4 regions of the Kitasatospora sp. NPDC003701 genome follow, and region 4 is predicted to be linked to each of the others. Evidence: riboswitches for the same ligand, from Rfam matches in the RefSeq annotation. Region 4 holds a riboswitch; each other region holds the start of a gene.
What was found. A riboswitch is a leader RNA that binds a small molecule or an ion and turns the genes downstream of it on or off. The one in region 4 is predicted to bind cyclic di-AMP.

Region 1 (3,439 bases), on a different contig from region 4:
CCAGCCGCTGCTGGATCTGCTGCTTGCTGTCGGCGAGGGCGCGGCGGGTCTGCTCCAGCTCGGAGAGCTTCACGGAGGTCTCGGCGCGGCGCTGGTCGAGCCGGCGCTGACGGGCCACCACCTCGTGCAGCGTCTCGTTCTGCCGCTCGGCGGCCTGGTCCAGGGCGCGGGCCTTGGAGAGGTAGCCCTCCGGGTCGGAGGAGAGCATCAGCTGGACGGTCTGCGCCATCCCGCCGCCCCGGTACTCGGCGCCGGCCACCGAGGCGAGGTCGCCGCGCAGCTGGTTGAGCTCCTCCTGGCCGACGGCGACCTGCTGCTGGAGCGTGCCGGTCTCGTGCTGGAGGCGCTGCTGGGCGTCCAGGGCCGCGTTGTACTTCTCCGAGGCCTGCTCGGCCTCGTCGTACAGCTGCTCCACCTGCGCCTTGACGTCCTTGCGGTTCGACGGCCCGTCCGGCGCGCCCGGGGCGGCCTGGGCGGCACCACCCGTCGCCACCCCCAGCGCGGTGGTGGCCGCGGCGGTCAGCACCAGCGCGCGGGCGAGCGCGCCCGGCAGGGGGGAACGGCGGTGCACGGCCATACGCCAGTGGCTCCGATCCTGCGACCCGGCCCCGCCGCCGCACCGGAGCGGGCGGCTCTCAAGCGGGAGTCCGGTGGCAGACGTTAGCGAGTCCGGGCGAGCGAGTCCAAACCCCTCCCAACCCGAATATTTGACCCGCAATCGGACACCCGCGCGATCCTGCCCGAAAGCCGCAGGCCCGGCCTCCCACGAGGGGAGACCGGGCCTGCGGAGGCGGACGTCGGATCAGACGCGCACGATGGCCGAGATCGGCAGCATGCTGGCGGTCTCGTAGCGGACGTTCGCGCCGGGCTTCGGCGCGTGGATGACCTGGCCGCCGCCCACGTAGAGGGCGACGTGGCTGCGGTCCGAGCGGTAGATGATCAGGTCACCGGGCTGGGCGTTGGCGATGTTGGTACCGACGTTGGTGCCGATGGTGGCCTGGGCCTGCGAGGTGCGCGGCAGCGACACGTCCGCCTGGGCGTAGGCCCAGCTGGTGAGGCCGGAGCAGTCGAACGAGCCCGGGCCGGAGGCGCCGTAGACGTACGGCGCGCCCAGCTTGCTCTCGGCGGCGGCGATCGCGGCGGCGGCGCGCGAGCCGTTGGCGGCGGGCGCGGACGGCGCGGGGGCCGGGGTGGACGCGGCGGGCTTGGCGGCCGACGACGAGGTCGAGGCGGCCAGGTTGTCGCGGCTGTTGTCGCGCGAGGCCCGGTCGGCGTCCGCCTTCGCCTTGGCCTCGGCCTTGGCGGCGTCCGCCTTGGCCTTCGCCTCGGCGGCGGCCTTCTCCTCGGCCGCGCGCAGCGCCTCGCGCTCCTGCTCGGTCAGCGTGTTGAGCAGGTCCTGGGCCTTCGCCAGCTTGCCCTGGACCTCCTCCTTGGAGGCCTTCAGCTGCTGGGTGGTGGCCTCGAGCTCGCCGAGCTTGCTCTGCGCCTCGTTGCGGTCCTGGTCGAGCCTGCGCTGCTGCTCCTGGAGGTCCTTCAGCGCGTTCGACTGGGTGCTGCCGGCCTGGTTGATGGCACCGGCCTGGGTGAGGAAGCTGTCCGGGCTGGACGAGAGCATCAGCTGGACGGTCGGCGATATGCCGCCGTTGCGGTACTGCTCGCCGGCGATCTCGGCGAGGCCGCCCTGGGCCTCGGTCACCGACGCCTGCTGGCGGGCCACCTTGTCCTGCAGCTCACCGACCTGCTTCTGCAGCTCCTGCTGCTTGGCCTGGGCGCCGTTGAGCTTCTCGGTCGCCTGCTCGGCCTGCTCGTTGAGCTGGTCGACCTGCTCCTTGACCTGGTCCTTGGTCGGCGTCGGGTCGGCGTGGGCGCCGGACTGCGCGGAGAGGGCGACCGCGGCAGCGGCGACACCGGTCAGGATCGAGACCCGGGCGCGGCCGGCGGGCTTGGGACGACGATGGGACGCCACGAAGGCGGACTCCTTCTTCCTACGTCCGCCTACCGGGTGAGCTGACGGGTTCGGGCCGGAAGCGTGCCCTACGACGCCTCACCGACCGTCGTACCGGTCGACCTGGCGCCGATTCACCCCGGAGGAACATGGTTCCCCGGCTCCGTTCCACAGCGCCCCCGACTACTGGGCTCCCCGTCGGGCAGATGTCCTGCCCCGCTGCTTCGCGAACTCGGCGGTAAACCCCCGCCGTCACCCCGGCTGGGTGATCGACTGTGCGGTGGTTCGAGGCACGACCCTAGTAACAGAACCGTGATCCGTTCAAATCCTTGTCAGAAAAATGCCGGAAGAATATCCAAGTTCATTTGTGATTATGACCGGGTGTGATCACCGGCGTACGCGGAGCTGATCGTTTGTCATCGCGCCGCCGCGAACACCGACGCCACCCCCGGTCAGGGGGTGGCGCGGATCACAGGGGCCGAGTCCCGGCCCGTGGGCGTGTCGGTCCGTCAGACCCGGCGGATGGCGTTGATCGGCATCGCGTCGGCCTTCATCACCTTCACCACGTCGCCGGTGTGCGGCGCGTGCACCACCATGCCGTTGCCGATGTACATCCCGACGTGGCTGCGGTCGGCGCGGTAGATGATGAGGTCGCCCGGCTGGGCCTCGGCGAGCGAGGGCACCCGCGAGCCGTAGTTGGCCTGCGCCTGCGAGGTGCGCGGCAGCGTGACGCCGGCCTTCGCGTACGACCAGACCATCAGACCGGAGCAGTCGAAGCCGCTCGGCCCGGTGGCGCCCCACTGGTACGGCGAGCCCTGCTTGCTCATCGCGTTGGCGACGGCCGCCCCGGCCATGCCGCTGGCCTGCGGCAGGCTGCCCAGGTCGGCCCGCTCGCTGCCGCGCGAGGCCCGGTCGGCCTGCTGCTGCGCGGCCTTCAGCGCGGCCCGGTCCGCCGCACTGAGCGAGTTCAGCAGGTCCTGGGCCTCCTTGAGCTTCTTGTTGACCTCGGCCTTGGACTGGTTCAGGTCCTTGGTGGTGCTGTCCAGGGAGGCCAGGATCGCGGCCGCCTCGGTCTTCTGCTGGTCCAGCCGGCGCTGCTGGTCCTGCAGGCCCTTGAGCGCGTCGGCCTGGCTGGAGCTGGCCTGCTGGACGCTGGAGGCCTTGTCCAGGTAGCCGGACGGGTCGGAGGAGAGCATCAGCTGGACGGACGGGTCGATGCCGCCGGTGCGGTACTGCGCACCGGCCACCTCGGCCAGCCCGGCCTGAAGCTGGGTCATCTGGTCCTGGCCGCGAGCCACCTGGTCCTGGAGCTGGTCCGACTGCTTGCGCAGCTGGTCGGCACGCTCCTTGGCACCGTTGTACTTCTCGGTGGCCTGCTCGGCCTCCTCCTGCAGCTGGTCGATCTGCGCCTTCACGTCGTCCTTCTTGGGCGACGGGCTCGGCGCGGCGTGGGCGGCGACCTGGGCGGAGAGGGCGACCGCGGTCGCCGCGGCA
Region 2 (3,439 bases), on a different contig from region 4:
GCTGGCCGCCGGGCCGGCGTGGGCCACCACCTGTCCGGTGGCCGAGCGGGACCCGGCCGCCGGGGCCATGGCGCCGCCGCCGGCCGCGGCACCGGCACCGTCCGACTCCGACCTCCAGGTGGTCCGGATCGACCCGGACCCCGCCGCGCCCGGCGGCACCACCACGGTGCACGCCTTCGTCAGCAACCTCGGCCCGGACCGGACGGCCTCCTCGTTCACCGTGGTGGTCACCCTGCCGGAGGGGGTGACGGCCGAGGGGCCGTTCTTCCCGGAGAACTGCTACGAGTTCCAGAACGGCCACCGGGTGCGCTGCACCTTCCCGGCCGGGCTGGCGAAGTTCCGGAGCGCCACGGCACTGATCCCGGTCCGGCTCGCCCCCGAGGTCCCCCTCGGCAAACTGAGTGGCGGCTACGTCGCGGTGCGCAGCGACGACGACCGGAACGAGACGAACAACAGGCAGCCGTTCGAGATCCCGGTGGTGGAGACCACCGAGGGCTGAGCCGTACCGACCCGGGCCGTACGGTCCAGGGCCGGAGTGCCCCTGGACCGTACGGCCCGGGTCGTTCGGTGCCGGCCGTCAGCGGTAGACGCGGACGTAGTCCGCGGCGAAGGTGATCGGAGCCGTGCCCTGGGGCGCCGGGTGGTACTGCCCCGCGCTCAGGGACAGGTTGAGGATCAGGTACGCCGACCAGTTGGCGCCGACGCCCTTGCCGTCCGCGAAGACCTTCACCCCGTTGATGTACCAGTCGACCGAGTTGGCGCCGTACTGGGTGCCGACGGTGACCCACTGGTCGTGGGCGATCGCCTTCGCGTCGGTGACGTACTTGTGGTCCGCGTTGACGTGGTTGGTCAGCTCCAGCAGGTTGGCGTTGTCCGAGTGGTACTCGAACGTGTCGATCTCGCCGTGGTTGCCGCTGGTGCCGTTCCACGTCCACAGCGCCGGCCAGGCGCCGGTGCCGGCCGGGAGCTTGACCCGGGTCTCGACGTAGTCGCCGGTCTTCACCTTGAAGCCCTCGCCGGAGTACTCCGTGGTGAGCAGCCCGGTGTCCCAGGCCTGCTTGCCGTTCTCCAGCGTGTGGCTGCTCGGCCTGGCGGTGAAGGTGGCGGCGCCGCCGGAGACGGCGACGTTGTTCTTGTTCAGCCAGTCGAGCTTGTTGTCGTTGGGGTTGTGGTCGCCGTAGTGGTACGAGCTGCTCTTGTCGGCGGTCCAGCGCGAGCCGAGGGCGAGGTTGTCGAACTCGTCGGACCAGGTCAGCGACTTCCCGGCGACCGGGGCACCGGTCGCGGGGGTCGACGGCGCGGGGGTCGACGGGGTGGCGGTCGGGGTGGGCTTGGGGGTGGCGGTCGCGGTCGGCGTCGGGCTCGGGGTGGCCGTGGCGCCGGAGACCACGAGCTGGCGCGAGGGCAGGTTGTGCCAGGCGCCGCCGAGGTCCTGCCAGAAGCCGAACTGGGTGTACGTCCCGGCGGGCAGGGTGCGGGCGCCGGTGGTGACCGACAGGCCGGTGGGGCAGATCTGCGCGTTGGAGGCGCTGCCGGGGAAGTCGAGGTTGCGCCCGGCCGCGTCGCGGACGCCCACGCCGACGGTCTTGGCGGTGAAGCAGGCCGAGGAGTGGACGGTCAGCGCGGCCGTGGTGGCCTTGCCCGCGACCATGGTGGCCGGGGCGAGCTTGTCCTGGGTGACGGTCGGCACGGTGGCCGCCTGGGCGCCGGTGAGCGCCGGGACGCCCAGCAGTCCGGCGCCGCTGATGGCGAGCGCGCCGGTGGCGGCGAAGGCGGCCTTGCGGCCTCGGTGGGAGGGGCGGGCGTGGCGCGGGGTCGCGCGCCGGGCAGGCTTCTGCATGGCGGTGTCCTCTGTGACGCCTGCGAGGTGAGCTGTCGGGTTCGGGCTGAGGTCGCCCGGCCGCCTGTGGAGCGGCTTCACCCCTAGCCTCGGCCGGTGCGCGGGAGCGCACGGGCCGGGCACTGACCTGGGTCCCCCGCTCCCGTCCACTGTGGTGCTCGACTGCCGACCGGCGGGTGGACAGGACTCGGCGTCCCGGCGGCGGGGTCCGCGAAGACGGACTCGTGCAGGCTAGGCAGGCCGCCGGGAAGGCGACAACCCGACAGGGGGTGTTGTCGCGCAGCTCACAGTGGGGCGGGGCGGAGTTGATCAAGTCGCCGGTGGAGTTGATCAGTTGGCGGCCGGGCCGGGGCGGGGCGCCGGAGGGGGACGCCGGCGGGGCGGGTCGGACGGGCGGGCGGCGGGGCGGCCGGTGGGCCGGGCGGCGGGGCGGCCGGCAGGGCCCGACGGCGTGGGCGCCGGCCGGTAGCGGGTGCCCGCCAGTCCCCCGCGAAGGTGGGCCGGTCGGATAGGTTGGGGGTCCAGCCGTATCCAGCCGTACCGCACAGACGAGAGACGAGGACCAGTCCCGCCATGACCGCGCCCCTGCCCGCCTTCGCCGGCCGCACCTACCTCTTCCAGGTCGACAACGGCGCGGCGTTCCGCAACGCCTACTCGCCCGACGGCAAGCGGCTGCGCTGGGAGGGCCTCGGCGAGTCGGCCGGCCAGTGGGAGGACGTGGCGCTGCACATCGCCGAGATCGGGCCGGAGCTGTACTTCGTCAGCTGGACCGAGCAGAGCGGCATCACCGTCAGCCATGTGATGGACCTCGGCAGGCTGACGGTGCGCGCGTTCTGGACGTACGAGGGCGAGGGCGGCCGGGTCGGCGAGCTGCACACCGGGACGCTGGAGCCGGTGGCCTGAGGCGGCGGCCCGGGGCGGTGACCTGAGGCGGCGGCCCGAGCGACCGGCCGGCGAGCCGGCGGGCCGCGCCGATGGCCCGAGCCGGTGGCCCGGGGCGCCGGCCGCCGTACCGCCCGGCTCCTCCCGGTCAGACCGTGCGGTCCGGCACCCTGAGGCGCTGGGAGAGCCACTCCAGCGAGGACGGCAGCAGCCTGCTCCAGGTCTCGAAGTTGTGGCCGCCGGTCTTCATCATGCTGTAGGAGACCTTCATCGGCCCGTGCGCGGCGGCGATGAACGCCTCGGTGTCCCGCCGGTAGTCGCCGTCGCCCTCCCGGGTGCCGGCCAGCAGCACGGACACCTCGGGGTGCGGCAGGTTCTTCAGCCGCCACATCAGGTCGGCCTCGTTGCGACGCTGCTGGCTGCCCTTGAAGAGGTCCCCGGTGGTCGGGTCGTCGGCGGCCTGGTAGTAGCCCGAGAGCGAGACGGCGGTCGGGAAGACCTCCGGGTGGCGCATGGCGAGCTTGAGGGCGCAGTAGCCGCCGGTCGAATTGCCCATGAAGCCCCAGGCCTGCGGGTCGGCGGAGACCCGGTACGTCGCCTGGATCGCGGCCGGGACGTCCTTGGTGAAGTACGTCTCCGACTGCGCGCCGCCCGGGATGTCCTCGCACTCGGTGTCCTGCGGGAGCGCGGGCGAGGGGCGCATCAGCACCATCACGG
Region 3 (3,439 bases), on a different contig from region 4:
CAGGTTGTTGTGGGCCAGGCAGCGCCGGAAGTCCCAGACCCCCTCGCTGTTCTCCGGCCACTCGAAGCCGGAGGCGCCGTCGGCCCCCTGGACGCCGACCGCCACGCAGTCCACCGCCCTGCCGCCGGTGCCGGCACCGAGGTTGAAGCCGGTCAGCCGGTAGGCCCGCGGGTTGGGCTCCAGCAGCGTGCGGGAGGCGACGCAGGACTCGTAGGCGATGTCGTCGGACGGCTGCTGCGGGGTGCGGGTGTCCGTCGGGCCGTCCCACCAGTAGGCGTCCTCCCAGGTGTCGTGGCTGATGCAGCTGCGGAAGGTGATGCCGTGGCTGGCGTGCGGGACGAAGGCGTGGCTCCCCGCGTCGCGCACCACCACGCCCTCGACGACGGTGCCCCGGGTGGTGTCGCCGAGCATGTGGAAGTGCAGCCCGTACCGGCCGAGCACCGGCGCGGTGACCGGGGCGCTGCCGTCCGGGCCCTTCCAGGTCTCCGCGGTGTCGGTGCGCGGGCCGAGCCAGCGCAGCGCCGCGTGCCGCACATCGGCCCGGCGGGAGCTGGTGAGGTGGACGTGGGCGCGGCCCTCGGCGGTGCCCTCGACCCGGACGCTGCGGGTCAGGTTGAGCACCTCGGCGCCGACCGTGACGCCCCCTCCGGCGCTCACCCGGGGGTGCGCGTACCTCAGGGGCGCCTCCAGGGTGACGGTGGATCCGCTGACGGACCGGACGACGGCGAGGTCGTAGCGGGTGGAGAAGCCGTCCTCGTCCGGCGGGCCGGTCGGGGTGACGGCCAGTTCGTCGCCGGGCAGCCAACCGGTGGGCGGCGCGGCCAGGGTGACGGTGGTGTCGCCGGCGGCGAGCGCCCGGGCGGCGCGCACCCAGGCGGTCTTGGCGGCGCCGTCCAGCCGCAGGTACCCGGCGCCCGTGACCCAGAGGCCGACGTCGGTGTCGACCACCTTCATGCCGTCGCCCCGGAAGCGCCGCTCGTCGACGGCGGGGAACCGCACGGTGTGCACGGCGGCGCCGTCGGGGGCGAGCGCGAGGGTGCCGCGGATCTCGACGTTGCCGTTCGCGGCGAGGGTGAGGCTGCGGTCGGCGGCGAAGGTGAGCGCGCCGCCGGGCTCGACCAGCAGCGAGCCGACGGTGGCGTCGGTGTCGAGCAGGACCCGGTCGGTGATCCGGACGGCGCTCTGCGGGCCGGGCACCCTGCCGCCCCAGCCGGCCGGGTCGGACCAGTGCCGGCCGCCCTGGTCGGGGGCGGGCGCGGGGGCGGGCGCGGCGGCGCCCTCGGGAGTGCCTGCGGGCGCGGCGCTCCCCCCGGGCGCCCCCGAGGGCGACGGGGCGCCGTGCTGGTGCCCCGCACCCGGGCTGTCCGCCCCCGGGCCCGGGGTGGGGCCCTCCACGGCGGCGACGGGCTCGGAGCGGCCGCCCAGGGAGCGCCGCAGCGCCTCCTCGCCGGCGACCGCCGCGAAGACCGTGCCGACGGCGAGCCAGCGCAGCATCGTCCGACGACGTAAGGGAGTTCGGGACCCTTCGGGCGGGATGTCCGCTCTGCGGTGTTTTGCCCGGCGATGCGCTCCGCGCGGTCGCGCAGCCGGCCGACCGGCCTCCGGGTCCTCGTCCATGGCCATCGTTGCGTAGCCCTCCCCCCGGGCGGCCGCGTCGATCCTGACGTCCTGAAGCATAGGCAGTTGCCGTGACCCCGACGGGCGTTGCCGGAAATCGGTCATTTCTGATCATGGTGGACAGCCATTCACCACCTCTTTCGTAAACCGTGACGAGCGTCACACATGTTTGCGGTTTGAACTTAAGTCTGCTTAACGTGCTCCCCGTTCGTGGCCACACGGACCCAGCTCACCCGCAACGCCGAGTCCTGCCGTCGGGTGCGCTGGCAGCGCAGAACGCACCACGGCAGGAGCGGGGGAACCACAGGTAAGTCGCCCGGGACCGGTACTCGTACCGGTTCGGGGCTAGGGGTGAAGCCGCGTCCACAGCGCGGCCGGGCAACTCCAGCCCGAATCCGACAGCTCACCTCGCAGGCGTGGGAGAGGACCGCGTCTTCATGCTGCCCACCAACGGCACCCGCCTGTCCGGCCGCACCCGCCGCGCGATCGCCACCCTCGGCGTCGTCGGCATCGGCCTCACCGTCCCCTGCCTCACCGCCGGCTCCGCCTCCGCGGCCTCCGTCGCCACCTGGGACAAGGTCGCCCAGTGCGAGAGCACCGGCAACTGGAGCATCAACACCGGCAACGGCTTCTACGGCGGCCTCCAGTTCACCAGCAGCACCTGGGCGGCGTTCGGCGGCACCGCGTACGCCGCCCGCGCCGACCTCGCCACCAAGGACCAGCAGATCGCGATCGCCGAGAAGGTGCTCGCCTCCCAGGGCCCCGGCGCCTGGCCCGTCTGCTCGGTCCAGGCCGGTCTGACCAAGGGCGGCACCCCGGCCGCCGTCGACACCTCCACCGCCGCCAAGCCGGCCGCCCCGAAGGCCGCCCCGGCCCCGGCGCAGACCCAGGCCCCCGCCGCCAAGCCGGCCGCGCCCAAGGCGGCTCCGAAGGCCGCCACCGAGACCCCGGCCGCCGACTCCGCCCAGCAGTCGCAGGGCGGTCAGAACTGGCAGCAGTACCACCGCCAGGGCGACGGCCAGGACTCCCGGGCCACGTCCGACGACTACACCGTGGTCGCCGGCGACTGGCTGTCCTCGATCGCCGACAAGAACAACATCCAGGGCGGCTGGGAGCGGCTGTACGAGCTCAACCGCGGCTCCCTCACCGCCGGCCCGCACGTCATCTACCCGGGCCAGCACCTGAGCCTGGGTGACCGCGCCAAGGCCCAGGCCTCGAACGGGTCCGGCCAGGGCTTCGACTGGTTCAACCGCTCCTCGGGCGCGACCGGCCAGGCCGCCGGCTCCACCGCGACCGCCGCCGCGCCGGCCGCGCAGACCCAGGCCCCGGCCGCCAAGCCCGCCGCCCAGGAGACGGCCCAGGCTCCGGCCCAGGCCGCCACCGGCAGCATGGCCGCCGCGGTCTCCTTCGCCCAGTCGAAGGTCGGCCAGGCCTACGTCTACGGCGGCACCGGCAACGGCGGCTGGGACTGCTCCGGTCTGACCCAGGCCGCGCTGCGCGCCGCGGGCATCTCCGTCCCGCGCGTCGCCGCCGACCAGGCCGCCGCCAGCACCCACGTCTCGCTGGACGCCCTCAAGCCGGGCGACCTGCTGTTCTGGTCCAACAACGGCCAGGACTCGGGCGTCTACCACGTCGCGCTCTACATCGGCGACGGCAAGTACGTCGAGGCCGCCAACCCGAGCTCGGGCGTGCGGACCCAGACCATCGCCAACTGGGCCCCGGACTTCGCCGGCCGGGTCTGATCCCTCGTGCGCGGGCCGATCCGGCCCGCGCACCCGCCGCAGCCCCCGGGGAGAGTCCGGTCGCTCCTCCCCGGGGGCTG
Region 4 (3,439 bases):
GCATCAGCACGGTGATCGGGACCAGGGCCAGCCCGGAGACCAGCGGGGAGAAGCCCGAGACGATCTGCAGCTGCACGACCAGCAGGAAGAACACGCCGCTGAACGCGGCGTAGACGCAGAGGGTGACCAGGTTCACCGCGGTGAACAGGCGCGAGGAGAAGAGGCCGAGCGGCAGCATCGGCTCCGCGACGCGGCGCTCGACCACGACGAAGGCGGCGCCCAGCAGCAGACCGGCCGCGCCGGCCGCCCAGACCCGGGGGGAGAGCCCCTCGCCCGCGGCCGTCAGCGCGTAGGTGACCGAGCCCAGGGCCAGCGCGGCCAGCGCCGCGCCGAGGGCGTCGAAGCGGCCCGTCGCGCTCTCGTCCCGGCTCTCCGGGACGTGCCGGGAAGCCACCGCCACCACCAGGACGGCGAGCGGGACGTTCAGCAGGAAGATCCACCGCCAGCCCGGGCCGTCCACCAGCCAGCCGCCGAGGAACGGGCCGATCGCGGCCGACACCCCGCCGAGGCCGGACCAGAGGCCGACCGCCGCCGAGCGGTCGTCCGGGTGGAACACGGCCTGGAGCATCGCCAGCGAGCCCGGGGTGAGCAGCGCGCCGCCGATGCCCTGCACCGCGCGGGCCGCGACCAGCACTTCGATGGTGGGCGCCGCGGCGCAGGCCGCCGAGGCGGCGGCGAACCAGAGCACGCCGATCAGGAAGACGCGGCGCCGGCCGTAGCGGTCCCCGAGTGCGCCGCCGAGCAGGATGAGGCCGGCCAGCGTCAGCAGGTAGGCGTTGAGCGTCCATTGCAGGGCTTCGAGCGGGGCGCCGAGATCGGTGCCGATCCGGGGCAGGGCGACGTTGACCACGGTGCTGTCGAGCATCGCCATGCTGGAGCCGAGCACCGTCGCCAGTACTACCCAGCGGCCCTGCGCGGTGCCCAGGCGCAGGGTGCCGGCCTCGGAGGTGGCCACCGCCTGATCGTGCGCCCCGGGAGCCGACGTGACAAGGCTCACCGGGGGTGTGTCGGCAGATGGCTTTCCGTAGGTGATCGCATGCGGACGGACACCGAAATCGGCGGAGCGTCGTGGATCAGTGGCACGCGGTGAATCGATTGTGCACATACCGTGCAGCCGATCATTCGGAGTGTCACGGCCTTCCCGGCATTGGTTGTCGATTCAAGAGATCGACATTGCTTCACCCGGATGGATGGGCTTTAGTTCAGCGACCGCCCGGCATTGGCCCGGGTGGCCACCGGGTGGAACGCCTAGTCCTGCCGCTGCCCGGTGGTACGAACCGAACTCTGTACGGCAGGAGCGGGGGACCCAAAGGTAAGTCGCCGGACCGGAATTCGCGGTCCGGCTTGGGGTGAAGCCGCGCTATGCGGCCGGGCAACTCCAGCCCGAACCCGACAGCTCACCTCGCAGGCGTCGGAGAGGAAATTCCCCATGCCCGCACAGGCTCGTCGTATCGCCCTGCCCCGCGCCGCCCGCATCGGCATCGCCACCGCCGTGACCGGCGCCGCCTTCGCCCTTCCGCTGGTGACCACCATCAGCGCCCAGGCCCACACCGCCCCGGCCGCGAAGCCCGCGCAGACCAGCACCTGGACCGGCGCCACCAGCGTCGACGCCACCCCGGCCGCCGCCGCGCAGCCGGCCGCCGAGGCCGCCAAGCCCGCCGCCGCTCCGGCCGAGGAGAGCTACAAGGTCGTCGGCGGGGACACCCTGTCGAAGATCGCCGACGCCAAGCAGGTCGAGGGCGGCTGGCAGGCGCTGTACGACCACAACCGCTCGGTCGTCGGTGCCAACCCGAACCTCATCTTCCCGGGTCAGCAGCTCGCGCTCGGTGCCAAGGCCGCCACCGCTCCGGCCGCCGCCGAGGCCGCCAAGCCGGCAGCCCCCGCCGTCAAGCCGCAGGAGTCGGTGAAGCCGGCTGCCAAGCCCGCCGCCCCGAAGCCGGTCCAGGCCGCCAAGCCCGCGCAGGCCCCGGCCACCAAGCCGGCCGCCCCCGCCGCCAAGCCGGCCGCTCCGGCCGTCACCCCGGCTCCGGCCGCCCCGGCCGCCACCTCCGGTTACGTCGCCCCGGTCGCCAACCCGAAGCTCGGCACCGCCTACGGCGTGGCCGGCTCGATGTGGTCCTCCGGCCACCACACCGGCGCCGACTTCGTCGCCTCCACCGGCACCCCGCTGCGCGCCATCGCGGCCGGCACCGTGGTCAAGGCCGGCAACGGCGGCGCCTACGGCAACGAGGTCGAGATCAAGCTCGCCGACGGCAAGTACGCCCAGTACGCGCACCTGTCCTCGATCGGCGTGAAGATCGGTCAGACCGTCACCGCCGGCCAGCAGATCGGCCTCTCGGGTGCGACCGGCAACGTGACCGGCCCGCACCTGCACTTCGAGATCCGCACCGGCTCGGAGTACGGCTCGGACATCGACCCGATCGCCTACCTCCGGGCGCACGGCGTCTCCATCTGACCTGGGGTCGGACCACCGCTGGGTGCGGGGCGAACGACCTCCCGGGATGGTCATGTCGGGTGACCGCTCGACCGGGTGATCGCCGCACCACCAGTGGAACATGGGCGCGGGACACGCCCAGGCCGGCCCGGCTCGCGAATATCCTTCGCGAGCCGGGCCGGCCGCTTTTTGTTTTCCCTGTTCTTCCGCGGGCCGGTCCCGGTTCGAAGCAGCCCCCCCTGTGACGGGAGGCGCGGCGGCTGACCCGCCTTTGCGGCAGCGTGCGCTTTCCGGATTCCGGTGTCGGCCCGTCCGGACCGGTTCCGGATGGTTCCCGCCCCGAATGCGGACGGCCCGCCCGGGGTCGGACGGGCCGTCAAATCCGCCGGGCAATTTCCGCGGCGGGTGGCGGGTGGCGGGTGCGGTCACGGCTCCGGTCACGGCTCCGGATTCGCCCGATGACCGGTCGGGACCGATGACCGGTCAGGACCGGTGGGCGGGCAGGTCGCTGTTCGCGGCGGTCAGCAGCTGGTGCACCCGGTGGCCGAACTCGTCCGCGTCCCGGGCCGGCTCGGGGAAGACCAGACGGACGTCGCGGTGGCCGTACGGGTGGTCCAGGCGGAGCACCAGGCCGTACCGGTCGAGGGCGAGCGGGCGGATGTCGGGGCGGCCGGCGAGCAGCTCCTGGTCCAGCAGCCGGGTGAGCAGGGCGAGGGCGTCCGGGTGGTCGTCGGCGAGGTGGGTGAGCATCGCGGCCTCGAAGCGGGCGAGCGGGTCGGGCGCGGCGAGGGAGAGGTCGGCGCCGGTGAGGGCGGTGGTGCCGTACGGGGTGGAGAGGACGGCGTGCGCGACGTCGAGTCGGAGGTGGACGCTGAGGCCGTCGTCGGCGAGGTGGGCGAGGTGGAGCCGGCCGGCCAGGGTGAGGCGGCCGCGGACGCGGTCGCGGACGGCGACGGGGGCGATGTCGGTGAGGTCCAGGACGACGGGGAGGCCGTCCTGTTCGCG

Region 1: it holds a riboswitch for cyclic di-AMP, as region 4 does, so the genes downstream of both, ACWDRR_RS03260 (NlpC/P60 family protein) here and ACWDRR_RS24475 (M23 family metallopeptidase) in region 4, are expected to answer to the same signal.
Region 2: it holds a riboswitch for cyclic di-AMP, as region 4 does, so the genes downstream of both, ACWDRR_RS08250 (glycoside hydrolase family 16 protein) here and ACWDRR_RS24475 (M23 family metallopeptidase) in region 4, are expected to answer to the same signal.
Region 3: it holds a riboswitch for cyclic di-AMP, as region 4 does, so the genes downstream of both, ACWDRR_RS35855 (transglycosylase family protein) here and ACWDRR_RS24475 (M23 family metallopeptidase) in region 4, are expected to answer to the same signal.

The regions. Positions count from the first base shown of each region.
Region 1 is NZ_JBSFNM010000002.1:250,641-254,079, forward strand. It holds gene ACWDRR_RS03255 (NlpC/P60 family protein) at 1-577, opposite strand, end outside; gene ACWDRR_RS03260 (NlpC/P60 family protein) at 803-1,966, opposite strand; cyclic di-AMP (ydaO/yuaA leader) riboswitch at 1,977-2,131, opposite strand; gene ACWDRR_RS03265 (NlpC/P60 family protein) at 2,455-3,439, opposite strand, start outside.
Region 2 is NZ_JBSFNM010000006.1:130,721-134,159, reverse strand. It holds gene ACWDRR_RS08255 (hypothetical protein) at 1-499, shown strand, start outside; gene ACWDRR_RS08250 (glycoside hydrolase family 16 protein) at 578-1,840, opposite strand; cyclic di-AMP (ydaO/yuaA leader) riboswitch at 1,843-2,007, opposite strand; gene ACWDRR_RS08245 (MoaF-related domain-containing protein) at 2,414-2,743, shown strand; gene ACWDRR_RS08240 (alpha/beta hydrolase) at 2,871-3,439, opposite strand, start outside.
Region 3 is NZ_JBSFNM010000059.1:39,745-43,183, reverse strand. It holds gene ACWDRR_RS35860 (hypothetical protein) at 1-1,494, opposite strand, end outside; cyclic di-AMP (ydaO/yuaA leader) riboswitch at 1,921-2,047, shown strand; gene ACWDRR_RS35855 (transglycosylase family protein) at 2,034-3,359, shown strand.
Region 4 is NZ_JBSFNM010000027.1:70,983-74,421, reverse strand. It holds gene ACWDRR_RS24480 (MFS transporter) at 1-955, opposite strand, end outside; cyclic di-AMP (ydaO/yuaA leader) riboswitch at 1,266-1,426, shown strand; gene ACWDRR_RS24475 (M23 family metallopeptidase) at 1,430-2,455, shown strand; gene ACWDRR_RS24470 (DUF2470 domain-containing protein) at 2,918-3,439, opposite strand, start outside.